Regions from separate parts of the Epibacterium sp. ABV4_022 genome, predicted to be linked through region 1. Evidence: riboswitches for the same ligand, from Rfam matches in the RefSeq annotation. Region 1 holds a riboswitch; each other region holds the start of a gene.
The links. A riboswitch is a leader RNA that binds a small molecule or an ion and turns the genes downstream of it on or off. The one in region 1 is predicted to bind cobalamin.
Positions count from the first base shown of each region.

Region 2: linked by a shared signal. The riboswitch ahead of nrdH (glutaredoxin-like protein NrdH) and the one ahead of ACXAF5_RS11215 (TonB-dependent receptor plug domain-containing protein) in region 1 are both predicted to bind cobalamin.
Region 3: linked by a shared signal. The riboswitch ahead of ACXAF5_RS19325 (aromatic ring-hydroxylating oxygenase subunit alpha) and the one ahead of ACXAF5_RS11215 (TonB-dependent receptor plug domain-containing protein) in region 1 are both predicted to bind cobalamin.

Region 1 is NZ_JBSWVA010000001.1:2,375,477-2,385,621, forward strand. It holds gene ACXAF5_RS11175 (ABC transporter ATP-binding protein) at 1-91, opposite strand, end outside; gene ACXAF5_RS11180 (FecCD family ABC transporter permease) at 88-1,125, opposite strand; gene ACXAF5_RS11185 (ABC transporter substrate-binding protein) at 1,125-2,132, opposite strand; gene ACXAF5_RS11190 (DUF6925 family protein) at 2,330-3,331, opposite strand; gene ACXAF5_RS11195 (adenosylcobinamide amidohydrolase) at 3,324-3,980, opposite strand; gene ACXAF5_RS11200 (ABC transporter ATP-binding protein) at 3,980-4,735, opposite strand; gene ACXAF5_RS11205 (FecCD family ABC transporter permease) at 4,732-5,715, opposite strand; gene ACXAF5_RS11210 (ABC transporter substrate-binding protein) at 5,712-6,548, opposite strand; gene ACXAF5_RS11215 (TonB-dependent receptor plug domain-containing protein) at 6,552-8,453, opposite strand; cobalamin riboswitch at 8,614-8,823, opposite strand; gene hisI (phosphoribosyl-AMP cyclohydrolase) at 8,920-9,393, opposite strand; gene ACXAF5_RS11225 (CobW family GTP-binding protein) at 9,484-10,145, shown strand, end outside.
Region 2 is NZ_JBSWVA010000001.1:917,760-927,904, forward strand. It holds gene ACXAF5_RS04440 (GMC family oxidoreductase) at 222-1,847, shown strand; gene ACXAF5_RS04445 (ankyrin repeat domain-containing protein) at 2,005-3,618, shown strand; gene nrdF (class 1b ribonucleoside-diphosphate reductase subunit beta) at 3,829-4,806, opposite strand; gene nrdE (class 1b ribonucleoside-diphosphate reductase subunit alpha) at 4,906-7,038, opposite strand; gene nrdI (class Ib ribonucleoside-diphosphate reductase assembly flavoprotein NrdI) at 7,020-7,442, opposite strand; gene nrdH (glutaredoxin-like protein NrdH) at 7,452-7,673, opposite strand; cobalamin riboswitch at 7,788-7,980, opposite strand; gene ACXAF5_RS04470 (chemotaxis protein CheW) at 8,074-9,603, opposite strand; gene ACXAF5_RS04475 (methyl-accepting chemotaxis protein) at 9,608-10,145, opposite strand, start outside.
Region 3 is NZ_JBSWVA010000002.1:45,683-55,827, reverse strand. It holds gene ACXAF5_RS19335 (5-guanidino-2-oxopentanoate decarboxylase) at 1-998, shown strand, start outside; gene ACXAF5_RS19330 (FAD-binding oxidoreductase) at 1,121-2,188, opposite strand; gene ACXAF5_RS19325 (aromatic ring-hydroxylating oxygenase subunit alpha) at 2,195-3,421, opposite strand; cobalamin riboswitch at 3,562-3,765, opposite strand; gene ACXAF5_RS19320 (C4-dicarboxylate TRAP transporter substrate-binding protein) at 4,068-5,084, shown strand; gene ACXAF5_RS19315 (TRAP transporter small permease subunit) at 5,173-5,847, shown strand; gene ACXAF5_RS19310 (TRAP transporter large permease) at 5,844-7,244, shown strand; gene ACXAF5_RS19305 (response regulator) at 7,538-8,218, shown strand; gene ACXAF5_RS19300 (sensor histidine kinase) at 8,305-10,145, shown strand, end outside.

The sequences.
Region 1 (10,145 bases):
TTGTCTCGCCCGGCGCGACCCTCAGCGACACGTCGGACACAATGGTCCGGCGTTTGACGCCCCATCGCAGGCTGTCGGCAACCACACTCATGACTGCGGCCTCGCCCGGTAGAGGATGATGGCAAAGAAGGGCACCCCGACAAGCGCCGTGACAACGCCGATGGGCACCGTCTGCTGCGGCGCGATCACCCGGGAAACGATGTCGGCCACCACCATGAACACGGCGCCGACCACGGCGCAGGCGGGCAACAGCCGCAGATGCAGCGGCCCCACCACGTAGCGCGCCGCATGGGGCACCACCAGACCGACAAACCCGATCGCCCCCACCATGCTGACGATGGTGGCCGTGAGCAGGGCCGTCACCCCAAACAACAGCAGTCGGATGCGCCCAACCGGCACCCCGAGCGCAGCGGCATCCTCGTCCCCAAAGGTAAAGGCATCAAGCGAGCGCGCCATCACGATACAGATCGCGAGGCTGACGACCACCACCACCAGCAACAGCTGGAAATCCGGCCAGCGCACGCCGCCAAAGCTGCCGAGAAGCCAGAACATCACGTCCCTGGCCTGCTGCGCATTGCCGGAGGTGGTGACAATATAGGAGGTCAGCGCGTTGAACAGCTGCGAGGCCGCCACCCCGGCCAGGATCGTGTGGTTCGGCCCGCTGGTGGCCCCGTTGGACAGCAGCGCCACCAGGGCAAACGCCGCGAAGGCTCCGGAAAACGCCCCCAACGACAACGACAGGCTGCCGGCCCCCAGCCCCAGCACGATCACGCAGACCGCGCCGGTCGAGGCCCCCGCCGACACCCCCAGGACAAAGGGTTCGGCCAGGGCATTGCGCAGCAGCGCCTGAAGGATCGCGCCGCAGATGGCCAGCCCGGCCCCGGCCAGCGCGGCCACCAGCGCGCGGCTCAGGCGCAGGTTCCAGACCACGCTCTGTTCGATCCGTGCAATTTCCGCCCCGGTCAGCCCCAGTTCATTGGTGACCGACAGAAACACCGTATCCAGACCGATATTGTAGTCGCCGATCGCCGCCGCCGCCGCGACGGCAAAGACCAGCACAACCAGCGACAGACAGAGGAAGAGCGTGAGGCGCGCCGCCTCGCCTTCTGAAGCATCCGATGCCATCACGGAAGATCAATCGCCTTCAGCTGTTCGGCCACCTGCTCCGCACCGTAGAGCGTGCGAATGCTGGGGTTCATGGCGGCACCGCTCATCACCACAATGCGCCCGTTGCGCACCGCTTCCATCTGGCTGACGGTCGGATCGGAGGTCAGAAACGCGATCTTGTTGTCCGCCGTGTCCAGGTTCCAGCGCTCCCGGTCGACCTGCGCCACCACAAACACCGTCGGGTCGGCTGCCATGATGCCTTCCCAGCCGACGGCGGGCCAGTCCGCTTCGGTCTTGATCGCATTGGTGCCGCCCAGCACGTCGGCGATATAGCCCGACGGCCCGTTGCCCCCGCCCAGATAGGCGTCATCCGCCGGGGACGGGCTGGAGAACCAGAACAGGAAGCTCAGATCCTCTGTTTCGGAAAACTGCGCCCGCAGGGCAGCCTCACGGGCCTTGAAGTCCGCGATCAACGCTTGCCCGCGCTCTGCCACGTCAAAGATCCGGGACAGGTCCTCGATCTCCTTGTACAGCAGGTCCATGTTCCAGAGCTCCCCGCGCGAGCCATAGGCGTCGCCTGCGTCCAGCGTCGTCGAGCAGGCGCTGGGCGACAGATAGGTCGGGATGCCGAGGTCTTCGAAATCGGCACGTTTGGCGACCTTGCTGTCCGGCCCCAGCAGCGTGGTCAGCATGGCGGCGACAAAATCGGGCTGGGTGGCAAGCACGGATTCCAGCGTCGGAAATTCAACGGTGAGCCTTTCGACACCGCTGTTGGCCTCTGCCACTTCGGGCAGGACGGCATTGGGCCAGAACGCGGTGGCCGCCATGCGGTCCTCAAGCCCCAGAAGCAGCATGATCTCGGCGCTGTTCTGTCCCAGCGCGACGGCGTTTTCCAGCGCCTTGTCAAAGGTCACCGACTGACCGCAGTTCTCGATCGTCAGGGGATAGTGGGTGTCCGCCCGCAGGGGCATGCCGGACACCAGCAGCGCCACGGTTCCCAGGGCCAGGATCGAATTGCGAGACATCGGCAGATTTCCATTCTTGAGCAGTTTAGTCGGAAACCAGCTAAAGACATCAGCCTGCAAGTTCAAGCGTGATTCTGACCTGTATTGCCCTGGGGCGCTCCGCTTCCGGCCAGCCGCGCAGCCAGCGCAGCATCCGGGCCGCAGGCAGCGGCGGCGGTGCCATTGCCTGCGCCGCGCCGCTGCCTGCGGGACAGGTATCAGTGGCCCGGATTTTCCGGTTCGGTTTGCTCGGCGCCACGATCAAAGCGCTCTGCGTAGGACTCCGTCAACGGGCCGGACCCATGCAGCACCCGCCATTGCCGGATACCGTTGCGCCAGCCCGCGCGGCCCTCGCGGGTATCAGGCTCTTGGGTCTCCCCGGCTGGGGTCCCGTCCTTCAGGTGCTGCCAGACGGCCTGTTTGCCGTCGCAATAGGCGTCAGCGCCCCAGGCACCGAGGAGATCCTGAAAGGCGTCAAAGGCAGCGCGATTGAAGCGCTTGTCCTCGCCCAGACGGCCAATGACAGGGTTCTCGGGATGCACACCGCAACAGGGCACCCAACCTTCGGGGATCGGCGTATTGGCAGAATGGGTGCGTTCGGCACGCAGAAGTTTCGGCAGCACATGGGTGTGCGGGCCTTCGGGGGATTTACCGCCGGTGTCCGGACCGCCGATCATCTGATAGACCTCGACCCGGCCAAGACGGGTCAGCAGTACCCGATGCGGATGTGCCTTCAGGATCGCGCCCATCGCCGGGTTGTCCTGTTCAAACAGCGACCGGCCGGCGTTTTCATTCAGCACCGCCAGCAGGTCGGGATCGGCGGTGCGGATGCAGAAATCCGCCTGATACTGGCCCAGCCCCATGTCGAACAGCTGCGCACCGCGATCCTCGTCGCGCAGGGCGTCGTGGTCCGGGCCGAGCGCGGTCAGCACATCGCGCCGGTTCATCGCCGCATCTGCATGCGGCAGGCACAGCGACACCGCCTGCGTCCAGCGGTGCGGCTTGGGGCTGAGGGTCTCATAGGCGACCGGGCGCACCCCTTCGAGCGTGTCGATGCGCACACCGCCGCGCGGGGTGACCTGCATCAGCCCGGCGTGTTCCTGCGGGGCCGGGTCGCCCTCGACGTGGTGGAACTCGGCAATGGCGCCAAACGCCCCCATGTTCCAGCCGCAGTCTTTTTGCATCAGCGCGTCTTTCAGCACCTGTTGAAGCTCAGGCATCTGCTGCCCTCCTGTTGGTTGTTTTCCAGTCCAGGGCGCCGCTGTGGACGGCCTGGTAGACGGCCTTGCCGATGGCCTCGCCGGTGGCGGTGTGCAGCCCGGCATAGGGCGTGTCGCCGAAGGGCGCAGCCACCGCGACGCAGTCGGTGCCGGTGCCGGTCGCGGTTCCGCTTGGCAAGGTGATGCCCGCCTCCATCACCGCGGCGGTGCGGGCCTGGACCGCGATGCTCATCGCCTCGATCAGCCCGGCCTGGGTCAGCCCTTCGGACAGGCGCAGGGCCACATTGATGGTGCCCCAGTTGCGGCTGGCATAGTCCATCCGGCTGCCGGCCCGTTCGGCGTTGGACAGGCCGACGGTGGCCACCGCATGGGCGCTGATGCCCTCGACCGTGGCCGTGGCCTCGCAATATGCGCGCACATCGCGGGAGGTCAGGAAGGCGACGGCATCACTGCCCCCATGCTGTGCCAGTTCACCAGCAAACCACGAGGTGACATCCAGATCCGGCGGCAGGTCGCTGTTGCGGACTTCGCGCCACAGGATTCGACGCGCGGTGACAAGGCCGGGACGGTTCACAGCCCAGCTCAGCACCTGCATCTCGGTGCCGAGGTCAAACGCGATCCAGGGGCGGTCCAGAGTGACAGATCCCATCACAGCACCTGCAGCGGCTGGAACACCGGCCCTTGCGCCGTCTGCTCATGCCAGACCGAGATGCCAAAAGCGCGGGCCATGAGGTCGGGCGTCAGTACTTCGTCGGGCGGTCCGTCGGCAAGGATGCGCCCCTCGGCCAGCAGGATCAGCCGGGTGCAGTGGCGCGCGGCCAGCCCCAGGTCATGCAGCGAGAGCAGCGCCGTGCGCCCCTCGGCTGCGAGGGCGGCAAAGACCTCCATGGTGGAAATCTGATGCGCCGGATCAAGCCCGGCGGCGGGTTCATCGGCCATCAACAGCGGCGTGTCCTGCGCCAGGGCACGGGCAATCAGCGCGCGGGCCTGCTCGCCGCCCGACAGGCGCGACGCCGCCCGCTGGCGAAACATCTCCAGTCCCATGCGGGCGATGGCCTGATCCACCAGCGCCTGATCGCGGGGCGGCAGCCGCAGCCCCTGCGGTAGATGCGGCAGGCGGCCAAGCGCCACCAGCCGCTCCACTGGGATCGGCCAGGCGATTTCGCGCGATTGCGGCATCCAGGCCACCGTGCGGGCGCGCTCTGCCGCGCTCATCTCTGCCAACGAGCTGTGCCCCTGCGCCGGGATCAGCCCCAGCGCCGCGCGCATCAGGCTGCTTTTTCCCGCACCGTTCGGCCCCAGCAGGCCGACGAACTCCCCCTCCCGGATGGTGAAGGACACATCGCGCAGCACCGGGCGGTTGCGCAAGGTGACGGAGAGGCTCCGGACCGAAAGCACGCTCATGCCAGCCCCTTTCGGGTCTTGTAGATCAGATGTAGGAACAGCGGCGCGCCAACCAGGGCGGTGACCACGCCCAGTTTCAGGTCGCGCGACGGCAGGATGACCCGCACGGCAATATCGGCCAGTTGCAGCATGATGGCACCGCCAAGCGCCGAGGCCCACAACAGCCGCGAGGGCTGACCGCCCACCAGCGGGCGCAGAATATGCGGCACCACCAGGCCGATGAAGCCGATCGCCCCGGCCACAGCGGTCGCACCGCCGACGATACCGGCGGTGCCGATCACCAGCAGCAGGCGCATCCGGTTCAGGTTCATCCCCATGGTCTGCGCCGCGTCCTCGCCCAGGGTCAGCGCATCAAGGCCCCGCGCAAGAGTCAGCAGGATGGCCGCCCCCGTCAGCGCAAAGGGCAGCACCAGCCAGACATGCAGCATCGAACGGTCCGCCAGCGAGCCCATCATCCAGAACACGATATCATTGGCGGCAAAGGGGTTGGGCGACAGGTTCAGCACCAGCGATGTGAGCGCCGCCGCCATCGCCGAGATCGCGATCCCCGCCAGGATCAGCGTCAGCGATCCGCCCTGCGGCCCGGCCAGCGCCATCACCAGGAACACCCCGGCCAAAGCCCCGGCAAGCGCCGCCAGCGGCAGGCCCAGGGTCAGGCTCGCCGCCAGCCCGGTATTGATCGCCAGCACCGCCCCGAGTGCTGCCGAAGAGGACACGCCGATCAGTCCCGGCTCTGCCAGCGGGTTGCGCAGATAGCCCTGCATGGCCGCCCCCGCCAGCCCAAGCCCGCCGCCGATGATCACCGCCAGCACGGCGCGCGGCAGCCGGATTTCCCGCATCACCAGGGTCAGCGGTCCGTAGCCGTCGTCAAACAGCGCCGCCAGGCTCTCGGTCGCGCGCACATCCGCCGGTCCCACCGTAAGCGACAGCAGGAACAGCACCACCACCATGGCGCTGAGGGCGATCATCAGACGGATCATTTGCGGTCCTCCTGAGCGACAAACTGGCGGCGCTCTGCGGCCAGGGCCTCCACCGCGCGCAAGACATACGGGGTGCCGCAGACCCAATCCGCGTCGCGGATCTGACCGGCACCGCTGCGGGCGGCCAGATGGCGCACCACCGGATGCGCGAGGTTTTCCTCGCTGCGCGAGGCGCGCGGATAGGGGGATGTTGCGACCAGCAGGTCCGGCGCCGACAGGGCCAGCACCTCCAGCGGCATGTGGCCGGAGCCGCCAAAGCCCAGCTCATCCGCGATATTGCGCAGTCCCGCTGCCCGCAGGATCTGGCCTGCGAGGGTGCGGCGGCCGGAGGTGAAGCCATTGGCGGCATAAAGCGCGGCGCGCGGAGCATCCGGCCCGGCGGGTTCCAGTTCTTTCAGGCGTCTGTCGTAGTCGGCCAGCAGGGCCCGGGCGGCCTCTTCGCGGTCCAGAACCTCTCCCATCCGCAGGATGCGGTCGCGCACATCCTCAAGCGCGTTGGCAGGTTGAAACACCACTACAGGCACCCCGAGGCGCCGCAGCATATCGGTGGTGGCCCGGGTCGAATTGGCACCGGCAATCACCAGATCGGGCTGCAGGAGATAGATCTCTTCGGCCAGACCGTGATTTACGGGATACGCCATGGCCACGTCAGCCATGGCCGAGGCGCGGGCATCCCGCGCGATGTAGGAGACCGACGCCAGCTGGCCCGGCGCCGCAAGCAGCATCGCCAACTGGTCCGTGCACAGGTTCATCGACACCACGCGCGACGGCCCGGCAAAGGCTCCGGTGGCGGCCCACAGAAGGGCAAGGGCTATGCCGGGCAGCCTGCGCATGGATCAGAACGACGCCCGGACGCCGACAAAGACCTCGCGGCCGTTTGCGAAATACCCCCAGGATTCCTGATAGTCTTCATCCAGCAGATTCGTCACCCGCGCGGTCAGCTGTGCATTGGCCGTCAGGTCATAGGTGGTGGCCAGATCCACGACAGTGAAGGACGGAAGCTCTGCCGTCGGGGTACCGGTCGCGAAGAACTGGCGGCCGTGATTGCCGGTGACGTGACGCACATCCAGGTTGACCGTGCCGCGCCCGGCATAGGCCTGCGCCGCAACCGACAGGCGCAGCTCATGCTCTGGCCGGCGCACCTGCACCGCACCGGTGGCGGTTTCGGCATCCGTGTAGGAATAGGCGCCGCTCAGATCCAGCCAGTCCAGCACGGCAAAGGAGGTTTCCAGCTCAACCCCGCGCGACTTGCTGGTGCCTGGGATGTTGACAGCTGTCATGCCCGATCCCTGGATCAGATTGTCGACGTCATTGCGGTAGAGTGTCACCGCCAGCTCACCGCGATCGCCGAGACCAAAGTCCGCGCCCAGTTCGTAGCTGGTGCTTTCCTCCGGCTTCAGGTTCGGGTTGCCGGCAAAGGAACCGGGAACAAAGCCGAATTGCTCGAACATCGTCGGGTTCACAAAGGCGCGCCCGGCGGCACCGCGCAGGCGGATGTCGCGACCGGGCAGTTGATAGGACACCGACAGGTTCCAGGTGGTTGCATTCTCGAAGGTGTCGTTAAAGTCGTGGCGCAGCCCGGCCTGCACATCAAGACCATTGGCCAGTTCCCCCTGATACTCCAGTGCAACGGCCTCGCTGTTGCGCTCGAACGCGGTGCTGCCGGTGAAGGACGCCGTGTATGTCTGTTCTTCGGCCTCCAGCAGCAGGTTCAGGCGGTGTGCGGAGTGATCCAGCCCTGCCCCGTCCAGCGCAAAGTTGCCCAGGTATTTGAACGCGCGGTGCGTCGACTCGCTGGAGGACGGGCCAAAGGCGCCATCCCGGGACTGGTTCTCCTGGTCGGTTCCGCTGATGGAAAACCGGTGCCTGCTGCGCCCGGAGGCGCTGTCAGCCTCCAGCCACAACGAGCCGAACACTTCGTCGCGGTCGGTGTTTGCCGGGCTTTCCACCAGATAGCCTTCAGAGGTCGGAGACGTGGAGCCAAAGGGGAGCGTGTCCTCGCTGCCGTAGTGCTGCCAGGTGCGCCGCAGGGTGAAACCGGTGGTGATCTGATCCGTAATCTCATACCGACCGGTCAGGTTCACTGTTTCCCGGTCGTTGAACTCGGTGTCGCCGCCATCCAGCCGTGAACCGTCCTCGCCATCGGTCTGGCGCGTGTCGACGGAGAAGTTCAGCTCGCCGCGCTCGAACCGCTGCCGCACATAGGCATTGGCAGCACGGGTGCTGTTGGAGCCGACTTCGACGCCACCGCCATAAGAGGTGCCCGGCTTTTCCGCCCGCTTGGTGGTGATCGAGATCACGCCAGAGACGGCATTGGCGCCGTAAAGCGCCGATTGCGGGCCGCGCAGCACTTCGATGCGTTCGATATCGCTGACGGTCAGCCCGCTGAGGATATATTCGCCGCCCGACCCGGTATTGGCTTCGACCCCGTCGATCAGCACCAGCACGTGGTTGCCTTCGCCGCCGCGGATCCTCACTTGGGTAAAGCCGCTGCCGGTCGAGTTCACCGCCACGCTGGGAACGCCGCGCAGGGCATCTTGCAGGGTGGTAACTCCGCGTGTTTCAAGCTCTTGCGCGGTGATCACCGAGACCGAGCGACCATAGTTGTCCGCCTCGATCGGGGTCAGGCCGCCGGAGACGATGATCTCGCCGAGATCGATGACACCGCCCTCCTGAGCGGTTGCGATTGCGGGGACGACCACCAGCGCGGCGGCCAGTGACAGGCTTGCCTTGTCCATATTCCATTCCTCCCAGCCCGCGCGCAATACACACGCCAGGCACACCGCCCATGCCGGGCAGCGGGTCCAAATTTCGGGTCTTCGGAAGGCCTTGCCCCCGCAGACGGTGAGAACTGCCACCACTACGGAAGTCCGTTGTCCTTGGCGCGCCCCGCACCCGGACAGGGTGATCCTTCTGGCAGGTCTCCTGACTCGCGGGTCGAGGCTTTGCCGCGCCTTCCCACCCTTTCCGGGCAGTGGCATATCGCAGCATTGCTCTCCGCTCACAGTTGCGGGGGCAGTCACGGATTCGGCGCCTGTTGGCTACACCTCACCGTGTTCCCTTTTAACCGGGTGGTCTCCCAGCCGGACCAGAATGACCCGGGCTTAGACAAAGTGACGTGATCCTGTCAAGCGCCAAAGCCCGGTGCGACGGCGGTGTTGCCCCGGCAGCGGCGTACAAACGCCCTGCCCCAACGCCGCAGGGTCAGAGTTGGGTCGGGTTCGGCGCATCGCCATAGACCGCCACCGGGTCGAAGGTCTTGCGCGCCTCAACAAAGGTCAGCGGCGTCCCGGCCTCTGCGCCATGTGGCACGGCGCGGTAGAAACAGGACCGATAGCCCACGTGGCAGGATGCGCCGGAGCCGGTCACATCGACACGCAGCCACAGGGCGTCCTGATCGTCGTCGATGCGCGCCTCGACCACGGTCTGAACCAGGCCGGAGGTCGCCCCCTTGTGCCACAACACCTTCCGGGCGCGGCTGAAATAATGCGCCTCGCCGGTTTGGATCGTCAGGCGAAAGGCCTCGGCATTCATCCAGCCCAGCATCAGCACCTCACCCGAGGCTGCGTCCGTGGTGATGCAGGGCATCAGACCATCATCGCCGAATTTGGGCGCAAGGTCGGTGCTTTCCTCGACCTGTTCCACGGTGGTGCGGGGCTGAAAGTGCAGTTGTGTCATATCGCCTTCTCCGGCTTCTTGTAAAACGTAGTGTTATAACGTAACAGTCCTGAACGAAAGGCAACACACTGTAAAGAGGCCAGCACCGTGATGACCGAGCAGGACAAACGCATTCCCGTGACCTTGCTGACCGGGTTTCTGGGGGCCGGGAAAACCACGCTGCTAAACCATCTGATCCGCGACCCCGACGCGGGGCGGATTGCCGTCATCATGAATGAATTTGGCGATATCGGTCTGGACCACGACCTGATCGAAGAAGCCACCGAGGAGACCGTCCTGTTGCCGTCGGGCTGCCTGTGCTGTGCAATCCTGGGCGATCTGGCCAAGACGTTCGAGGACCTGATCGCAAAGCGGGACGCGGGTCAGGTGCAATTTGACCGGGTGGTGATTGAAACCAGCGGCATCGCCGATCCGGCACCGATCGTGCATACGCTGACCACCGATTACCAGATTGCGCAGGCCTTCCGGCTGGATGGGGTGGTGACCCTGGTGGATGCGGCGACGGGCATGGGCACCCTCGATCGGCAGTTCGAGGCGGTGCAGCAAGTCGCCATGGCCGATACGCTGATCCTGTCGAAGGCGGATCTGATCGACGGGTTCGACCTGTCCCGGCTCGAAAAACGCCTGGAGGGTCTGAACACCACCGCCCCGCGTGTCCGGGCCGACCATGGGCGCGTGTCGGTGGGCACATTGTTTGGCCTCTCTGCCCTGCGCGAGGGCGTGGCCGCGCCGGAGGTCGACCGCTGGCTGGG
Region 2 (10,145 bases), 1.5 Mb from region 1:
CCCGCACGCTCCATGTACCGGCAGTACGCGGCATCCGGGGCGTCCCCATGGGAGCTTCGTCGACAACAGGGCGCGCCCTCTTGCAGAGTGCGCCGTGCTCGCGCACTACTTGAACAGAGCCTATCCTGGGCCGCGTGCGGGACATGCCCGTGCCGGTCTCCACACGCGGTCCCGCAGTCGCGCCCCAAGAGGCCCGGTGGTTTTGCAAAGGTCAGATGAATATGCCGCAGTCTTCCTCGTCGCATGATACCTATGACTATATCATTGTCGGGGGCGGCACCGCGGGCTGCGTCTTGGCAAACCGGCTGAGTGCTGACCCGAAGAGGCGGGTGCTGCTTCTTGAGGCGGGCAAGAACGACGCCTATCACTGGGTGCATATTCCGGTGGGGTATCTCTACTGTATCGGCAACCCCCGCACGGACTGGATGATGAAGACAGCCGGGGAACCGGGGCTCAATGGACGCAGCCTTACCTATCCGCGGGGCAAATTGCTGGGGGGATGCAGTTCGGTCAATGGCATGATCTACATGCGCGGGCAGGCGGCTGACTATGACCTCTGGCGACAGCTGGGCAATCCTGGCTGGGGCTGGGAGGACGTGCTGCCCTATTTTCTGAAATCCGAGGATCATCACGCGGGCGACAGCGATATGCATCGCGCTGGCGGCGAGTGGAAGGTCGCGCGCCAGCGTCTGAAATGGGACATCCTCGACGCGGTGCAGCGCGGCGCCGCCGAATTTGGCATCCTTCCGCGCGCGGATTTCAACGATGGAAACAACGAAGGGTCGGGGTTCTTCGAAGTGAACCAGCACAAAGGGGTGCGCTGGAACACGGCCAAGGCGTTTCTACGCCCTGCGATGAAACGTCCGAACCTGCATGTCCTGACCGAAGCACATGCCGCTCGGCTGGTTCTGGAGGGCCGTCGTGTTACGGGCGTGATCTATCAGCGGCGGGGGCAGACCCATCACGCCGCTGCACGGGCCGAGGTGCTGCTGGCCGCAGGCGCAATCAATTCCCCCAAACTGCTGGAGTTGTCGGGGATCGGCTGTCCGGACGTGCTGGCGAACCAGGGCCTTTCCGTCGCGCATGCCCTGCCCGGGGTGGGCAAGAATTTGCAGGATCACTTGCAGATCCGCACCGTCTACAAGGTGGAGAATGCCCAAACCCTGAATACGATGGCGAACAGTTTCTTTGGCAAGGCCCGGATCGCCTTGCAATACGGCCTGACCCGCAGTGGACCGATGTCCATGGCGCCGAGCCAGTTCGGCATGTTCACCAAATCCCGCCCGGATATTGAGACCCCGGATCTGGAGTATCATGTGCAGCCTTTGTCAACCGACAAGCTGGGGGATCCTTTGCACCCGTTCCCTGCGATCACGGTCTCGGTGTGCAATCTGCGACCGGAAAGCGTTGGATCAACCCACATCCAGAGCACCGATCTGTCACAACAACCGGAAATCCGCCTGAACTACCTGTCGGCCGAAAGCGATCAGGCGGTTGCGCTGGCTTCGATCAAACAGGTGCGAAACATCATGACGGCGCAGGCGCTCTCTGGCTACGCGCCGCAGGAAATCCTGCCCGGATCGCATTGCCACAGCACCGCAGATATCCTGAGTGCCGTGGGCGACATCGCAACAACCATCTTTCACCCGGTTGGCACCTGCAAGATGGGCACCGATCCGGGGGCGGTGGTGGACCCGGAACTCCGGGTCCATGGGCTGCACGGCCTTCGTGTGGTGGATGCGTCGATCATGCCGCGTATTGTCTCTGGCAATACCGCGTCGCCGGTTGTCATGATTGCCGAGAAGGCCGCAGATCTGATTGCGGCGGACGCCAAGCTGCGGGTTTGACAGTCTCTGATTGGCTGATTACTGTCCCGCCGTGCGGTTCAAGCTGCATCCGGACCCGCGGGAAGGGCAGAGCCCACTTGACGCGAAACGCCCATGTTTCATGAACCTTTGTGCTGCCGGATTGCGGGTCGTCGGCGCCAGTTGCACGGAGGTTAATATGAACCTGCTTCCCGAGAATCCCGACATGTCTCAGCTTCGCCGACAGGCAAAGGAGCTGCACGCCCGTTATCGCGCACAAGACACCGCAGCCTTGCAGCGCCTGCGCCAATCCCTCCCCGCGGCCAGGGGCCTGTCGCAGGCAGAGGTAGCGGCAGCCGGCTACCGGTTGCATGACGCGCAATCCTGCCTGGCGCGCGAATATGGCTTTGCGTCCTGGGCAGACCTGAAAGCCTTTGTCGAGGCGGCCCGGCTCAGATCCGGTGATGTGTCAGCGCTGCGGCGTGCTTTCCTGGGCTTTGTCTACGCCGGCGAGGTTGTTGGCGGCATGAACAGGTCCCGGCCCGCTCTCGCCGAACGATTGTTGACGCAATACCCGGAGATCGAGGCGGGCTGTCCGACAACCGCCTGCGCAGTTGGCGACGTCGAGACCGTGCGCGCGGCGATCCTCCGCGACCGGGGCTGGATCCATGCGGCGGGCGGGCCTTTGTCCTTGCCGCCCCTGGTTGCAGCCTGTCACTCCGGTCTGTTGGCGGTTGCAGACAGGCGCCCCGGGATCCTCGACGTGATCCGGCTGCTGCTTGCCGAAGGCGCAAATCCGAACCAGTCCATCGCAAGCCGCTGGCCACCGGCGTCTGTCGAATTTCCGGATGCGACAGTGCCTCTGACGGCGCTTTACGGGGCGGCTGGGGTGAGTTTTGACGCGGATGCTACGCGGCTGCTGCTGGCTGCCGGAGCCGATCCGAATGACAATGAATCGCTCTATCATTCGCTGGATCGGCCCAACTGCACCGCGCTGCTGCTGGCGGCGGGCGCGCAGGTGTCGGGGACAAACGCGTTGTTTCGCTGTCTGGATTTTGATGACCTCGATACGTTTGAAATGCTGCTGTCTCATGCCGCCGGAGCGCCCGAGTTGTCGCATTCTGGTCTGTATTTTCACGCCATTCGCCGCCGCCGTTCGCTGTCGCATTTTCAGGCTTTGCTTGATGCAGGTGTCGATCCCGACACTACGAATGAGGAGGGGATGACACCTGCGGCGTTTGCTCTGCGTCACGGGCTCGCCGAAGTGGCGACCTTGCTTGGCGGCACTGCGGAGCTGTCAGAGACGGATCAGTTCCTTGCTGCCTGTGCGGCGGCTGATCTGGATGCGGCACGCGCGTTGCTGGACGACGCCCCGGATCTGTTTGCCCGGTTGCAGGAGCGTGATCTGCGCCTCTTGCCGGAGCTGGCCGCCGCCGGGGCAACCGCTGCGGTACGGGTCATGGTTGACCTCGGCTGGCCGATCGAGGCGACCGGCGGGGACTGGTCGGCAAGTGCGCTCAATCTTGCTGTGTTCCGGGGCGACAGGGAGCTCACCAGATTTCTGCTGGAGCGGGGCGCGTCCTGGCGTGCCGAGCATGGTTTCGGGGATGACGTGTCAGGTACGCTCTGCTGGGCCTCCCTCAATCGTCCGGTCGAGGGCGGGGACTGGAGCGGCTGCGCAGAGGTCCTGCTGCAACACGGCATGCCTGCGGTGCGGCGGGATCGGACCGATCCTCACACCGTGATCATGGAAGGCCGACCGCGGCAGTTTTCCGAAGACGTGACACGGGTCCTGCTGCAAGAGGGACCGTAGCAGCGGGGCAGGGTGTGCCCGCTCCGCCAATGTCGCGATATGCAATGCGCAGGGGCCGTCGTGCCACATTTCCCTGTCGCGTTGCGGTCCCGGCCTCGTGGATGAGGGCAATCCCGCTGACGGATCAGCGCCGCACCGGATCAAAGTCCCGACCGCCACATGCGGATGAAACAAAGCCGCCCGCGACGGTTCGCGGGCGGCCTCAGTCTATCAGAAATCCCAGTCTTCGTCCTCGGTCGCAACCGCCTTGCCGATCACATAGCTCGACCCGGATCCGGAGAAGAAGTCGTGGTTTTCATCCGATCCAGGCGACAGCGCTGCCATGATCGCCGGGTTCACACGACAGGTCTCTTCCGGGAACAATGCCTCAAACCCGAGGTTCTGCAGAGCCTTGTTGGCATTGTAGTGCAGGAAGTTCTTTACATCTTCGGTGAGCCCCAACCCATCATAGAGCTGCTCTGTATAGCGCGCCTCAATGTCATAAAGGTCAAACAGCAAACCAAAGGCAAAATCCTTCAGCTCCTTGCGCTCCGCCTCGTTCAAACGCTCCATGCCGCGCTGGAACTTGTAGCCGATGTAATAGCCGTGGATGGCTTCATCGCGGATGATCAGGCGGATAAGGTCGGCAGTGTTGGTCAGGCGTGCGCGGCTTGACCAGTGCATCGGCAGATAAAAGCCCGAATAGAACAAGAAGCTTTCAAGGAACACGCTGGCGATCTTCTTGCGCAGCGGCGAGGCGGTGGCATCGTATTCGTCAAGGATCAGCCGGGATTTGGCCTGCAGATGCTCATTCTCCGCCGACCAGCGGAACGCCTCATCCACCTCAGTGGTTTGACACAGGGTAGAGAACACCGAGGAATAGGACCGCGCATGCACCGCCTCCATAAAGGCAATATTGCTAAGCACCGCCTCCTCATGCGGGGTGATCGCATCCTGCATCAGCGTCGGCGCACCCACGGCATTCTGGATCGTATCCAGCAGTGTCAGACCGGTGAACACCCGAATGGTCAGGGTCTGTTCGTCCGGGGTCAGCTGTGACCAGGACTGAATGTCGTTGGACAGCGGCACCTTCTCCGGCAACCAGAAGTTCACCGTCAGACGGTTCCAGATCTCCAGATCCTTGTCGTCCTGCAGCCGGTTCCAGTTGATCGCTTTCGGGACGGCGCGGGCTTGGGTCATGTCTTTCATACACTCAATCTCAGCAGCTTGGGGCCGGGCCCCTTCATCTTTTCCAAAATACCTCGGGGGAGGCCACGGATGTGGCCGGGGGCAGCGCCCCCTCCCGGTTTACAGCGAACAGGACACGCAGCCCTCGACCTCGGTGCCTTCCAGCGCCTGCTGGCGCAGGCGGATGTAGTAGATCGTCTTGATCCCTTTCTTCCACGCATAGATTTGCGCGCGGTTGATGTCTCGGGTCGACGCCTCCGCCGGGAAAAACAGGGTCAGCGACAGCCCCTGATCGACGTGCTGCGTCGCCGCCGCATAGGTGTCGATGATCGCCTCGGGACCGATGTCATAGGCATCGCGGTAATACTCGAGGTTGTCGTTGGTCATATAGGGCGCGGGATAGTAGACGCGACCGATCTTGCCTTCCTTGCGGATCTCGATCTTGGCGGTGATCGGGTGGATCGAAGAGGTGGCGTAGTTGATATAGCTGATCGAGCCAGTGGGCGGGACCGCCTGCAGATTGCGGTTATAAAGCCCGTGCTTCATCACCTTGTCGCGCAGCGCTTCCCAGTCCTTGCGGGTCGGGATCTCAATGCCTGCGGCTTCAAACAGCTCTTTGACCCGGTCGGTTTCCGGCAGCCAGTCCTGATCGACATATTTCTCAAAGAAGCTGCCATCGGCATAGGCCGAGTCCTCAAAGCCTTTGAACTTTGCCTTCTTCTCTTTTGCCAAGGCGTTAGAGGCGCTGAGCGCATGATACAGCACGGTGCAGAAGTAGATATTGGTGAAATCCACCCCTTCTGCGCTGCCGTAATGGATGCGCTCGCGGGCGAGGTAACCATGCAGGTTCATCTGACCGAGACCAATCGCATGGCCTTCCTCGTTGCCCTTGCGGATGGAAGGCACAGAATCGATGCTCGACATTTCCGACACTGCATTGAGCGCGCGGATTGCGGTGCCCACGGTGCTGGCAAGATCGCCACCATCCATCGCACGTGCGATGTTCATGGAGCCGAGGTTGCAGGAAATATCCGTGCCCATCTGCGCATAAGACAAATCGTCGTTGAACGCGGAGGCCTCGTTCACCTGCAGGATTTCGGAACAGAGGTTCGACATGGCAATGCGGCCCGCGATCGGGTTTGCGGCATTCACCGTGTCCTCGAACATGATGTAGGGATAGCCGGATTCAAACTGGATCTCGGCAATGGTCTGGAAGAACGCGCGCGCGTTGATCTTCTTTTTGCGGATCTGCGGGTTGTCGACCATCTCGTGATATTTCTCGGTGACCGAGATTTCCGAGAAGGCCTGACCGTAGACTTTTTCCACGTCATGCGGCGAGAACAGATACATGTCCTCGTTCTTCTTGGCGAGCTGGAAGGTGATATCCGGGATCACCACGCCCAGCGACAGCGTCTTGATGCGGATTTTCTCATCCGCATTTTCGCGCTTGGTATCCAGGAAACGTAGAATATCCGGGTGATGCGCGTTCAGATAGACCGCGCCGGCGCCCTGACGCGCGCCCAGCTGGTTGGCATAAGAAAAACTGTCCTCAAGAAGCTTCATCACCGGGATGACGCCCGAAGACTGGTTCTCGATGCCCTTGATCGGGGCGCCGTGTTCACGAATGTTGGTCAGCATCAAGGCCACGCCACCGCCGCGTTTCGACAGTTGCAGGGCGGAGTTGATGCCGCGCCCGATCGACTCCATGTTGTCTTCGAGGCGCAACAGGAAGCAGGACACAAACTCACCGCGCGCCTTTTTGCCCGCATTGAGGAAGGTCGGCGTTGCGGGCTGGAAGCGGCCGTCGATGATCTCCGACATCAGCTTCATCGCGAGTTTTTCATCCCCGCGCGCCAGCGTCAGCGCATTCATCACCACCCGGTCCTCGTAACGCTCCAGATAGCGCTGACCGTCACGGGTTTTCAGCGTGTAGGACGTGTAATATTTGAACGCGCCGAGGAAAGACGGGAAGCGGAATTTCTTGCCATAGGCCGCGTCCCAGATCTTGCGCTGGAAATTGAGCGAGTATTGATCCAGCACTTCGGGTTCGTAATAGCCTTCCTCAACCAGGTAGCGCAGCTTCTCGTCCAGCGAGTGGAAGAAGACGGTGTTCTGGTTCACATGCTGAAGAAAATACTGCCGGGCCGCCATGCGGTCAGCCTCGAACTGGATGTTGCCCTCGTCATCGTAGAGGTTCAACATCGCATTCAGCGCGTGATAGTCGAGGTCGGCGGTTACGCTTGCGTCAAGCATGTCTGCTGCTCCTGTGCCGCCCAGAACCGGGCGAGGCCCGCGCGGATGCGGGCGATGTCTGTTTCGGTTCCCGCCAACTCAAAGCGGTAGAGGACGGGGACATTGCATTTTTTGGCGATCACATCCCCGGCGAGGGCGAAGGTGGTGCCAAAGTTGCGGTTGCCCCCGGCAATCACGCCCCGCAGAAGGGCACGATTGCGCGCGTTGTTCAGAAATTTGATGACCGGTTTCGGCACCGCGCCACGCCCTTCGCCATCGGCAAAGGTGGGCGTGACCAAAACATAGGGCGCATCTACGTCCGGGAAAGGCTCTGTCTGCGGCAGCCGCAGAGCCTCCAGCCCCAGTTGCTCCATCAAACGGGCCGTATTGCCCGAACGGGAGGAGTAGTAGACAAGCCCGGCCACTCTGGCGCCTTAGGCCAGCTGGCCGATCAGGTCGGGACGGAATCCTGCCCAGTGATCGTCGCCTGCGACAACGACAGGTGCCTGACGATACCCCAGCCCCTGAACCATCTCCATGGCGGCGGCATCCTCGGTCAGGTCAACGAGATCAAAAGAGATCCCCTTGGCCTCCAGCGCGCGGGTGGTGGCGGTGCATTGCACGCAGGCCGGTTTAGAATAGACAGTGATGCTCATCTGCAAGGTCCCCTCAGGTGGTATCTGCTCGTATGTCTGGTCAGGCGAAAACGGACACGAGAACCCGGCGCTGACCAAAGCACCGAACCACGCGTCCGGGCCCTCCGCCTCGGTCGTCGTTCAGTTGCTTTGGCAGGTCTCCTGACTTTGCGGCTCAGACGCCCGGTCCCCCTTCCCAATGCCGGTCATGCATCAGTGGTCCAGGATAGGCTTGCCGCTTACAGTTGCGGGGGCAGCGCCGGATTTCCACCGACTTCCCTCTTCACCCGCGAGTCACCCCGCAAGCACCAAAGCACCCGCATATTGCGTCTTTTGTTAGGGAACTGTCAATATATGGTTATTCACACAGGGGGGCTTTTCCTGTGGATGAATCACGTGTCGCGCGCAGTCTCCGAGGGGGTCACGGCACCAGGCTGGTCGGATCGTCAACGGCGACCAAACGTTTCGCGGTTCCGAACCCCAGTTCGACCAATTGTTCGGACGGGCAGGTGCTGGCAGCGCCACCGGCCTGGCGAAACCCCTTGAGGCGCCCGATGTCGATCGATTTCATGGCCTCCACCGCGAGACCGTAGTGATGACCGTCCTTTTCCAGGATCATTATGCCGGACTCCGATCCGAACTGGCCATCGCCGTGCCCGCGGCGGCGCGCGCAGTCATAGACCGGCATCAGGCGACTTTGATACGAGAGATTGGCGAGGTGGCCGTCGTAATCTGCCCCTGAGATGCTGGTCGGCAGCCGCATGATCTCGCTGACGGCTTCGATCGGGACGGCAAAGTCCCCACCTGCGGAAACCGTCAGATAGCGCCCCGACGCAGAGCGCAGCGCGGCGAGACGGTTCTCATCATACGCCGGTTCCGTGCCGACAGGGTGGTCCGAGGGTTTGCCCTGGGCATCTTTGACCGCGATCTGAGGCGTGGTCTTGAGGCGATGCGATGTTTCGGCCAGTTGCAACAGGTCCGGGTCCTGACGGCAAGCGGCCACGTCGATCACCAGACACTGCTCATCCTGTTCGTCAATATGCACACCGCTGAACAGCTCCCGGCGTGAGGTGACACTGGGCGGAAAATCATACACCGCGCCTGCCTCAATGTTCATGACACTGACAACCTGGTCGACATGAAAGGCCAGCGCATGATCGTCGGGAAACTCAATAATGATGCCTGCCGCCGCCTCCGGTCTCTCTCCCGTACTGGCGAACCCGAGGTTTTCCAGCGTGTCCAGCATCGGCATTTCCATGCCGTGGCGCTGAATCAGACCCAGGCAGGAACTGCCGCTTATCGGCCAGGGGCTGAGCGGACTGGTGGGAACCGTGGAGGCGATATCCGACATGGCGATCAGGAAATTCCGCCCGCCCACGCGGAAGCGGATATAGGGCAGGCGCTTGATGCGGGCCCGCTGGCGCGCGGTTTCGGAGATCTCGTCCGACGGTGCTTGTGGCACATTCAGCAACTCGGGAACCGACAGCATCGAGAAATGCCCGTTGGTTTCGCAGATATAACCGCCGCTGATCAGAGCGTCTTCATGCTCGGGGAGGTTCTGATGCCAGGTGTCCCCCAGTTGCAGCAGGCAGCGCACAGAATCCACAAGCAGTCCGACGACCCGTCCTTCGGCGCGGATGACGACGATGACACCGCCGGCCGGAGTGGCCCCCTGTGCCGTATCTTCCGGCGCGGTGCCTGCGTGCAGACTGGCCTCGGCACCCAGCCTTTGGTGCAGGCTCTGAACCGGGATTGCCTTGCCACGTAACAGGACCGCTCCGAGGAGATCCAGGTGTTGGCCGGGGAGACGCTGAAACTTCTCCGGCGCGGGAATGACCTCGCGCACATGGTGGATCGGGATTGCAAACAGCATGGCGCCGATCTCGACCACGCCGACCAGCTGGTCCGCGGGGTCGGCGCAGGTGTCCGGTTCAGCTGCGCGGTCTGACATCGGTTCAGGCCGCCCGGTTATCGCCGGACAATTGGCTGATCAGATCGACGACCTGTTTCGACGCCGCAAGCTGGTTTTCCGCCGCCGAGGATATCTGATCGACCGACTGACCTGTCAGGGCGACACTTTCAACGATCCGAGAAAAGGCATCCCGCGCCGCGACCGAGCGGGTGGTCCCCTGATCGACACGGACTTCGGACTCGGTGATCAGGCGCGAGATCTTCTGGGCGGCTTCGGAACTGCGCTCGGCCAGTTTTCGGACTTCCTCGGCGACGACGGAGAAGCCGACGCCGTGCTCCCCGGCCCGGGCCGCCTCGATTGCGGCGTTGAACGCCAGGAGATTGGTCTGGTTCGCGATTTCGCCGATCACCTTGACGATCTCCGAGATCTCGCCCGAAGAACGCTGCATCAATTCGATCGTTTCGATCGTGTGGTTCAGCGCCTCGAACCCCTGGTTCGCGTTCTGCTCGGTCTCGCCGGCTTTGGTGCGGGCCTCGCTGGTGGCAAAGGAAATGTCCGAGATTGCTTCGCTCAGCGAATCT
Region 3 (10,145 bases), on a different contig from region 1:
TGGCACGTCTCGCAGAGTGCGCGCGCCCCGTCATCATCGCCGGTGGCGGTTGCCGCAGACAGGACGCGGTGCTCACCCAATTGGCGGAGAAACTCGACGCACCCGTGGTGCAAACCGTCAATGCGCGCGGATTGATGCATGGGCATGCGCTCACCGTCGCCGCCAGCCCGTCGCTGCACGCCGTCCGGGAGCTGATCGAAGACGCCGATTGCGTGCTTGCGCTTGGCACTGAGCTTGGTCCGACCGACTACGATATGTACGCGACAGGAAGCTACCCGAGGATGGCGTCCTTGTTGCGCATCGACATATGCGCCGATCAACTGCGCCGCCACCCGGCGGAGGTCACGGTGACCGGTGATCTGGATCGGTGCCTTTCGCGACTGGCTGCCGAGATCGACAGCAAGCCCGGGACTGGTGGCGCGGGCCGCGCAGAGGCTGCACGCAATGCGGCGCTGCGCGAAATCGACACCACCGCACCTGGCTATGGTGCGTTGATCGAGCAGATCGAAACCCTGCGGGATGCGGCCCCGGGCGCGATCATGGTCGGGGATTCCACGCAAGCGGTGTATGCCGCAAACCTGGCTTACGATCACGACCGCCCCGGCGGCTGGTTCAACGGGGCCACCGGCTTCGGTGCGCTCGGGTTTGCGATCCCGGCTGCGATCGGGGCCGCCATCGCCGATCCGACCGCACCTGTCATCGCGCTCATGGGCGATGGCGGCGCTCAGTTCACCTTGCCGGAACTGGGTGTGGCGAGCGACGAGAACATCCCCATCCTGTTCGTGGTCTGGAACAACAACGCATTCCTCGAGATCGCGAACTCCATGGAAGCCGCAGGCATTAAGGCCACTGGATGCCACCCCGGAGCACCGGATTTCGAGGCAGTATCCGCCGCCTATGGTCTCGGTTTCAAACGCACGTCCCCAGATCAGCTGCGTGCCGCGCTTGCTGACCTTTTTCCTCTCTCGGGTCCGATGCTGCTGGAAATCGAAATGTAGGGACCCACACCAGGGCGTGCCTTGCCCACCGCCTCGTGAGGATATGACCTGCCCTCAACGACAGAAGCCGCGCTCGTGGAACCGGGCGCGGCTTCTTGCCAATCCGACAGGTGAAAGTCGGCTCAGACTTCGACCGACACCTTGCCGATCGGGTTCGAGCAACAGGCGAGAATGTAGCCTGCCTCGATGTCATCATCCGAAATCCCACCGTTGTGCACCATATGCACATCGCCGGAGGTTTTCTTCACCTTGCACGTGCCGCAGACCCCAAAGGTGCAGCCGGATGGGATATTGAGGCCATTTGCACGCGCGGCTGCCAGAACCGTATCCGTCTCGGCCACCTTGGCAGTGACACCGGAAGTTGCGAAGGTGATTTCGGCCTTGGCGTCATCATCAAGCACAACATCATCGAGATCCGGCTGATCAGCTTCATTCGCGACCGGCGCGTGAAAGCTCTCCTGATGATAGTTGTCCATGTCAAAGCCGAGACCGGCCAGCGCGTCCCGGACCGCCTGCATGAATGGTTCCGGACCACAGCAGTAGACCTCGCGCTCCAGATAGTCCGGCGCCATCAGGCCCAGCATCAACTGATTGAACACGCCCTGGTAGCCTGTCCAGGGGCGGTAGAGATCAGGCTCTTCCACCACGAACTTTAGGTCGAGCCCTTCGGAACGGCTGGCCATCTGCTCCAGGCGTTGCCGGAAAATGATCTCCGACGGCCGCTTGGCACAGTTCACAAAAACGATGTCCAGATCATCCCCGTCGTCCCACATGCTGGTGGTCATCGACATCATCGGCGTGATGCCCGATCCGGCGGAAATGAAAAGGAACTTTTTCGACTGGCTGCCGGCGTTCGTGAACAACCCCGCCGGGCCGATGCCTCTGATCCGCACCCCCGGCTTCAGATTGTCGAGCATCCAGCGCGTTCCGATGCTGTCCGGCTGCGCCTTCGCGGTGATGGTGATCGTGCGCGGGCGCGATGGCGACGAGGAGATCGTGTAGGTGCGGTGCACGGGGCCACCGGGAACCGGAATCTCAAGCGTCATGAACTGGCCGGGATCAAAGTCGAACAAGGCACCGGACGGCGCCTTGAAGGTGAAGGACGCGGTATTGTCCATCTCCGGTATGATGGAGACACATTCCAGCATCTCCGTATCATTCCAGATCGCGCGTTCACTCATTTTGGGCATTTGGTCTTACTCCGCCGCGATGGCTTGGGGATCGCGGTTGCGCTTAAGGGTATTGAGGTACCACTCCACGAATTGCAGCACGCCGCTTTCCTGCACCGCGGAATACGGCCCGGGCTGATAGGCGGGGGAGTTGATACCCATCTGGTTGTACTCGACGACCTCGCGGTCCTCGTCATTGGTGGCGACCCAGACTTCGGTCAGGCGATTGAGATCGTAGTCCACGCCCTCGACCGCGTCCTTGTTCACCAACCATTTGGTGGTCACTTCGGTTTCCGTCGGGCTGATCGGGGTGACGCGGAACACGATGGAGTGGTCCGACAGGAAGTGGTTCCAGGTGGTCGGATAGTGAAATTTCAACAAGGAGCCGGCATCGGCAAACGCCGCCCGCCCCAGCCAGCGCCGCACCGCCGTCTTGCCATCCAGGGTATAGCTTTCAGCGCCTTCCTTGAGCGGCATGCGGGCAATCCGAAACTGCCCGTCGTCGTTCAGGAAGAAGCTTGACGGCATACCGGCCCCTTCGCAACGGTCGAAATGCGCTTGCAGGTTGGCGGGGGTTTCGCCGCCCTCGATACCGGTGATCGACGGATCATCGGGGAAGGTCCGGCACAGGGAGGGGTGGTTGCCGCCGCAGTGATAACACTCGCGGTTGTTCTCCCAGACCAGTTTCCAGTTGCCCTTCTCCACGATCGAACTCTCGTAGGCCACTTTGGCGTTCGACAGGTCGTGCACGTCCAGATAGGGGCGAACCGTGTCGGCAAACGCGTCAAAGCTCGGGGCGTCCTCCGCAAGACAGATATAGACCAGCCCCGACAGTTCGCGGCAGTGGACTGTCTTGAGCCCGTGTTGTGCAGGGTCGAAATCCGGTCCCATATCCCGAGCCCAAAGCAGACGCCCGTCCAGCTCGTAGGTCCACTGATGGTAGGGGCACACCAGTTTCGGATTGTTGCCTTTCTTCGCCTTGCAGATGACAGACCCGCGATGCCGACAGGAATTGTGGAACGCCCGGATCACATCATCGCTGCCGCGCACGATGATGACATTAAAGGCCCCAACCTGATGGGTCACATAGCTGCCGGGCTTTTCCAGTTCGCAGGCGGGAATGGCAAAGAGCCACTCCTTGTAGAAGATCTCTTGTAGATCGGTCTCGAACACCTCGGCGTCGGTATAGAACGCCTGCGCGAGCGCATGACCCGGCGTATGATTGGCGATCAGCGCATTGAGATTGCTGTTCATTCCCTGACTCTCCTGCCGCCTGCTCGCGATCCTGAGACGGAGCGTCACGCGGTTGGTTTTTGTGCAGATGGCAATGGGAATCCGTCAGGTCGCAACGGAGGAAGCCGCGCCCTTCAAGATGCCCAAACCGCCACCCGCGGTTGACGATATCTTTCGAGGCTGGTTTCCGGGCTCAGGAGAAGACCAGATGGTCCAAGTGCGACGCCTTCCCGGGTTCCTCCCCCCAGTGGCCGATGTCACACCCGCTGTCTCCATGACCGTTGCGGGGGCAGCGCCGGATTTACACCGGCTTCCCAATTCTCCACCCGGACACGCCGGGCGGCACCTCTGGGACCGAGTTGTACCGAGATTCGCAAATCCCGATCTGCGATTTGCGACATTGTTTATTTGGTTCGAGACAAGGCGCGGATTCCCGGTGCGCTGCAGCGGCCCTGTCGACATGGTCTTGCCGGGACGGCCGCCGGCTAGTGCAGGCTAAGTCCAATCCGTGACGAGGTTCTTCTCAATCCGCTGTGGAACGCCTTGCTACGCAGCGTCTGCCGCGTTCACCGGCGATCGGATCCAACTTTTGGGTTGGCAAACCGGGGCATAATGGTGATCCTGCGCCCATACCGCGCACTTCAGATGCGTAATTGGGGAGGAAATTATGAAAAATGTCTTGGGGCTTACCGCCCTCGCAACCCTGACCTGTGCCTTTGCCGCCGAAGCCATGGCGACCGAGTGGAACGTGTCCGTCTGGGGCAAACGCCGCGCCTTTACGGAACACGTCGAAAAACTGGCGGAGTTGGTTTCGGAAAAGACCGATGGCGCGTTCACCATGAACATCAGCTACGGCGGCCTGTCCAAGAACCGCGAAAACCTCGATGGTATTTCCATTGGTGCGTTCGAGATGGCGCAATTCTGCGCGGGATATCACCGCGACAAGAACCGCGTCATTACCGTTTTGGAGCTGCCCTTCCTCGGTGTTTCCAACCTGGAGGAAGAAGTTGCCGTTTCCGCGGCCGTCTATGGCCACCCGGCAGCCACTGACGAGATGGCGCAGTGGAATGCGAAGCTGCTGATGACGTCTCCGATGCCACAGTACAATATCGTCGGCACCGGCGAAGCGCGCGACGAGCTGGCCGAATTCGAAGGCATGCGCGTGCGTGCCACGGGCGGGATCGGCGAAGCCTTTAAAGCTGTTGGCGCAGTGCCGACCTCGGTCACCGCAACCGAAGCCTACCAGGCCATGGAGTCTGGCGTCGTCGACACGGTCGCATTCGCTCAGCATGCGCATCTGTCCTTCGGCACCATCAATCGCGCCGACTGGTGGACGGCAAACCTGAACCCTGGCACCGTGAATTGCCCTGTTGTGGTGAACATCGACGCCTATGAGAGCCTGTCCGACTCCGAGCGCGAGGCCCTCGACAGCTCGATCCCGGAAGCACTGGATCACTATCTGGCCAACTATGGCGAACTCCTGAAGAAATGGGACGCCGTTCTGGAGGAAAAAGGGGTCGAGAAAGTCGAGATCTCAGATGAGGTCCTGGCTGAGTTCCGCGCCACCGCAGCGGATCCGATCCGCGAAGCCTGGATCAAGGACATGGAGGCGCAAGGGCTGCCCGGGCAGGAACTGTATGATCTTGTTCAGAAAACCCTGAGCGACCATCGCAACGGCAGCTGATCGCACTGCGATCACATCGGGCCCGGATCTTCAGAGCCGGGCCCGTACCTATTCTATTCACCGATAAAGACAACAACCGGGGGCAGGAATGGCAGGTTCATCAACCGTGCTCAGTGATTCCAGTGTAATCTCGCGGCTGGACAGGGCGTTGCTGCCGATCGAAAGAGCAACAGCCCTCCTGTCCGGACTGGCCGCTTTTTCGCTGATGTTCCTTGCCGCGTATTCCGTGGCCGGTCGCCAATTGGACCGGACGTTTCTGGCCCCTGTTTTCGACCGGCTTGGTCTGATGGACGGCCCCCTGCCCGGCTACGTTGACTATATCGAAGCGCTGATGCCGCTGATCGCCATTCTGGGCGTGTCCTACGTACAGCGGGAGGGTGCGCATATCCGCATGGATATTCTTGTGGGACGGTTGCATGGACGGGCACTTTGGTTGTTCGAGTTTGTCACCGTGCTGTGCATGCTTGTGCTGGTGTTTGCGCTTGTCTGGGGATCCTGGGCGCATTTTGACAGATCATTTGATTGTGCACGCCCGCTGTGTTCGCGCGACAGTTCGATCGACATCGGTCTGCCGATCTGGCCGTCGAAACTGGTGGTGCCTGTCGCCCTCGCCGTCTTGAGCGCCAGACTGCTGTTGCAGCTCGTGGCCTATGCCCGTGCCTTCGTCCTTGGGCTGCACAGCCCGGCCGCAGTACCGTTGATTCAATCTGTCGCAGAGCAGGCCGCTGCCGAAGCCGATCAACTCAAGGAGCACGATAAATGAGCGATATCGAGATCGGTCTCTGGGTCAGCGGGGCAATGCTGGTCCTGGTCGTGCTCGGCATGCGGGTGGCTTTTGCAGCTGGCCTGGCGGGGTTTGCAGGCCTGGTGTGGCTGCGCTGGAACGGGTTCGACTACGATCCTGAGCGCTTTGGAAAATCTGTCGAAATCAGCGTCAAGATCGCCGGCCAGGTCCCGCATTCCAAGGTGTCCAGCCAGGCGCTGAGCCTGATACCCACCTTCATCCTGATCGGGTACCTTGCCTATTACGCGCAAATGACCACGGCCCTGTTCGAAGCCGCCAAACGCTGGGTTGCCTGGGTCCCCGGCGGGCTCGCGGTCTCGACCGTGTTTGCCACAGCGGGCTTTGCCGCCGTGTCCGGCGCATCCGTCGCCACAGCGGCGGTGTTCGCGCGTATCGGCATTCCTGAGATGCTGGCGGTGGGATACAACAAACGGTTTGCTGCGGGCGTCGTGGCCGCAGGCGGAACCCTTGCCTCACTCATCCCCCCCTCTGCGATTCTGGTGATCTATGCCATTATCGTCGAGCAGGATGTGGGCAAACTTCTGCTGGCGGGCTTTATCCCCGGGGCATTCTCGGCGGTTGTCTATGCGGGTCTCATCATCGCCATTGCCATGATCTTCAAGACGGTTGGACCTCCTGTCACGGGCTTCACCTGGCGTGAACGGCTGGTGTCCCTACCCCCGGCATTGCCGATCCTGGCAGTCGTGGTGATCATCATTTTCTTTGTCTACAATCCCTTTGGCGAGGCTTGGGGCACTCCGACCGAGGGTGGCGCGGTCGGCGCGTTCATCGTCTTCATCATGGCCCTGATCCGCGGCATGCGTCTGCGCCAGTTGCGGGACGCCTTGCTGGAAACGGCCAAGCTCACGATCATGATCTTCACCATCATCTGGGGTGTCCTGATCTACGTCCGTTTCCTCGGTTATGCAGACCTGCCCCATGCCTTCGCGGATTGGATTTCCTCTCTGTCCGCGCCTCCGATGCTGATCCTGATCTGCATTCTCCTCGCCTATGCCGTGCTGGGCATGTTCATGGACGCGATCGGAATGCTGCTTCTCACCTTGCCCGTAGTCTACCCCGCCGTGATGGCGCTGAACGGCGGCGAGTTGGTGTCCGCGTCGGATTCGGCCTTCGGCATGTCCGGGCCGATGTGTGCCATCTGGTTTGGCATTCTGGTGGTGAAAATGGCAGAGTTCTGCCTGATCACACCACCGATCGGCCTGAATTGTTTTGTCGTCGCAGGTGTGCGGGAGGATCTTTCGGTACAGGATGTGTTTCGCGGGGTCATGCCCTTCTTTATCGCCGATGCCGTCACGATCGCGCTTCTGGTTGCATTCCCGATGATCGTTCTCTGGCTCCCCGGCCTCGCCAGTTGAACGCCTTTGCGCCCGCTTTATTGTTTCTGCCCTGGGCGCAAAGGCGGCGCAAAAAATACATTCCACATCCACAATTCCATGTAATCCACCCCTTTCGCCATGGCGCGAAAGGGGTTCATTAATTCAATTCGACAAGTCTTTCCTTTGAAGCAGCCCAAACACCAATGATACCCTTGGTTGTGAAGGTTGGTCATTGTACCGCAGGCTAGAACAGCCGCTTTGTGTGAGTAAAAGGTCAAGAAATGTCGAATATGCATGTTCACGATTACCCGTTGACGACGGGAGCAAAACCGATGCTCCTGAACGTCCTTTCCATTGATGACGACGAAATCGACCGGATGCGATTGCTGAAGATCTGCAGAAAAGCCGGTCTGATGGTTGATTTCACCGAAGCTGCCAATCTCGATGAAATGCGGGAATGCCTGGAGATTGACAGCTACGACCTTGTCTTTATCGATCATGACCTTGGCATGGACACGGGCTTGGATGCCCTCGGGATTCTGCTGTCCCACGAAGAGCAGGTCAACGCGGTTCCGATCATGCTGACCTCCTCCGTCGACTATCATATTGCGGTCGAGGCCATGCGGCGCGGATGTGCCGACTACATCGTGAAGGACGAGCTGACGGTCGACTCCCTGATCAAGTCGGTAACATCCGCGATCGAACGGCGCGCGCTCTATGGTGCGCTCACCGATGCCCGGGCGTCCGAATCGGAACTGAAATCAGTCTTTGAAAAATTCATGGTCAGCTGTGGCCCGGAGATGCGCGAACTACTGCGTCGCAGCATGATGGGAGTCAGAGCCGTCAAGATGCAGGCCCGCAGCGACGATGCCGTTGACCCGACTTTGTTGTCAAACTTGTCCATGTTCGAGCGCAGCGCAAAAGACCTGGTCGCGTTTATGGATGATCTAGAAAGTGTTGTTGGCGCTGGTCGGCGTTTGACAGTCAACGAATTGCGCAAACGCATTCAATAAAGTCTGGGCTCAGCCGTTGCAGGAATGAACAGAAACGTGGTTCGACAATTGATCCGAACCAATCCCGCCAAAGACTTGCCGAGGAGATGGCAGGCGTGTCATTGAAATGGATTTCAATCAAAACCAAAGTTGCATTGGGTGTATGCCTTATTCTAGGCGTCTCTTTTGCTGTGTTCTTTTCGCTCAGCTATCGAGACACCAGTCAGCGCATTCGTCAGCATACTGAACAGCTGATCGCACAAAACCATCAGACGCATTCACGCTATATTCTCGATACGCTGACAACCATGTCTCAAGATGCAGAGACGATTGTGGGATTTCCGCCCATTGCGGGGATATTTCGCTCCTTGATGACGCCCTCGGGCATAGATCCTTATGACGGATCGAGCCTGACGCATTGGCGGAAACGGCTGGAAACGCTTTTTGTCAGCCTCATTCAGAATCGCGATGCCTATAGTCAAATTCGGCTTTTGCTCCCACAGCGCAACTGGCGAGAATTTGTCCGCGTGGACAGCATCAACGGCTCGGTGCGGATTACATCGCAGGATGAGTTGCAGGCCAAGGGCGATGAGCCTTATGTCCGGACGCTGGTATCCGGGTCCTCGGAAGAAAGTCAGTTCTCTCATGTCACGCGCAATCGGGAACATGGGGTCGCATCAGGACCGCCCACCCTGAGATCGTTGAAGCGGATCGCCGATATCGACGGCAACCTGATCGGCGCGATTGTCATAAACGCGCATATCGCTGAGCTTTTTGCCCTGCCAAAGACTGGCAACGAGATCGGTCAAACGTATTATGCCATCGAAAACAAGACCTCAGCAGGGACACTTCTTGGCCCTGAGGACATGCGCTTTGCCGTGCAGGCAGAGAGCGGAGAAAGTCTGGAAGCAGTCGACGACATCTTCACGACAGGAGAAGGTCAGCTGGTTGCCGGTGACAGCAACACCGGGATCTTTGTCACCCGCGTCGATCTCAGTTCTCACAACATCCCGTTCACAATCCGCATCGCTTCCTTTGTGGATCTGCGTCAAATGCTGGCAGCGGCTCGAACGGCACTTCTTCACAATGTTCTGAATGCGCTGGGATTAACCCTCTCCGCGTCCTGCATGGGTTATTTTTTGACCTCGCGGCTGCTTGCGCCCTTGGAAAAACTCCTAACTGATATTCGATCCAGCAGCAGTTCCTTGCGCCCCGTTCCCGAAGAGTTTGACGGACACGATGAAGTTTCTGTTATTGCAAAAGAATTTTCACATCTCACCAATGATCTCATTCGCGAAACACAGCGCCTGGAAATGGTGCTCAGCAATGCTGCAGAGGGCGTTGTCACGCTTCGCGAAGACGGATCAATCGAAGACGTGAACCCGGCAGCGACGCAGATCCTCGGCCTCGCTGCCCCGCGCCTGATCGGGCGCAGGTTGGCGGATGTTCTGCACTGCGACCCAGAGTTGACGAGGTCCAATCTGATGCACCGCGCGGACTCAGATGAGCCTCTGCGCTTTTCTGTTACCTGCCGACACGGAGCGTCAGAAAGCACAATTCTGCAAGTCGCGGTGCAGCGCGCCCTCTACGCTGAGGGAACGCGCTTTATTGTCATGCTCCGTGACATCACGACAGAGACCTTTGCCGCGCAAAAAGCCGACGCGCTGATTGCAGCGTTGAAGAGGTCAAATGCAGAGCTGGATCAATTTGCATATATCGCATCCCACGACCTAAAGGCGCCATTGCGGGTTATCAACAATGCCATTTCCTGGCTTGAGGAGGATTTGGAACCCTATCTCAATGACGACACCCGCGAGAGCATGCATCTGCTGCAAAGCCGCGCCAATCGTATGGAGCGCTTGCTCAACGATCTCTTGCAGCATTCTCGGATCGGCCGGGTGGCTGAACCGGAGACACAGATCTCGGGACGTGAGCTGGCGGACGAATT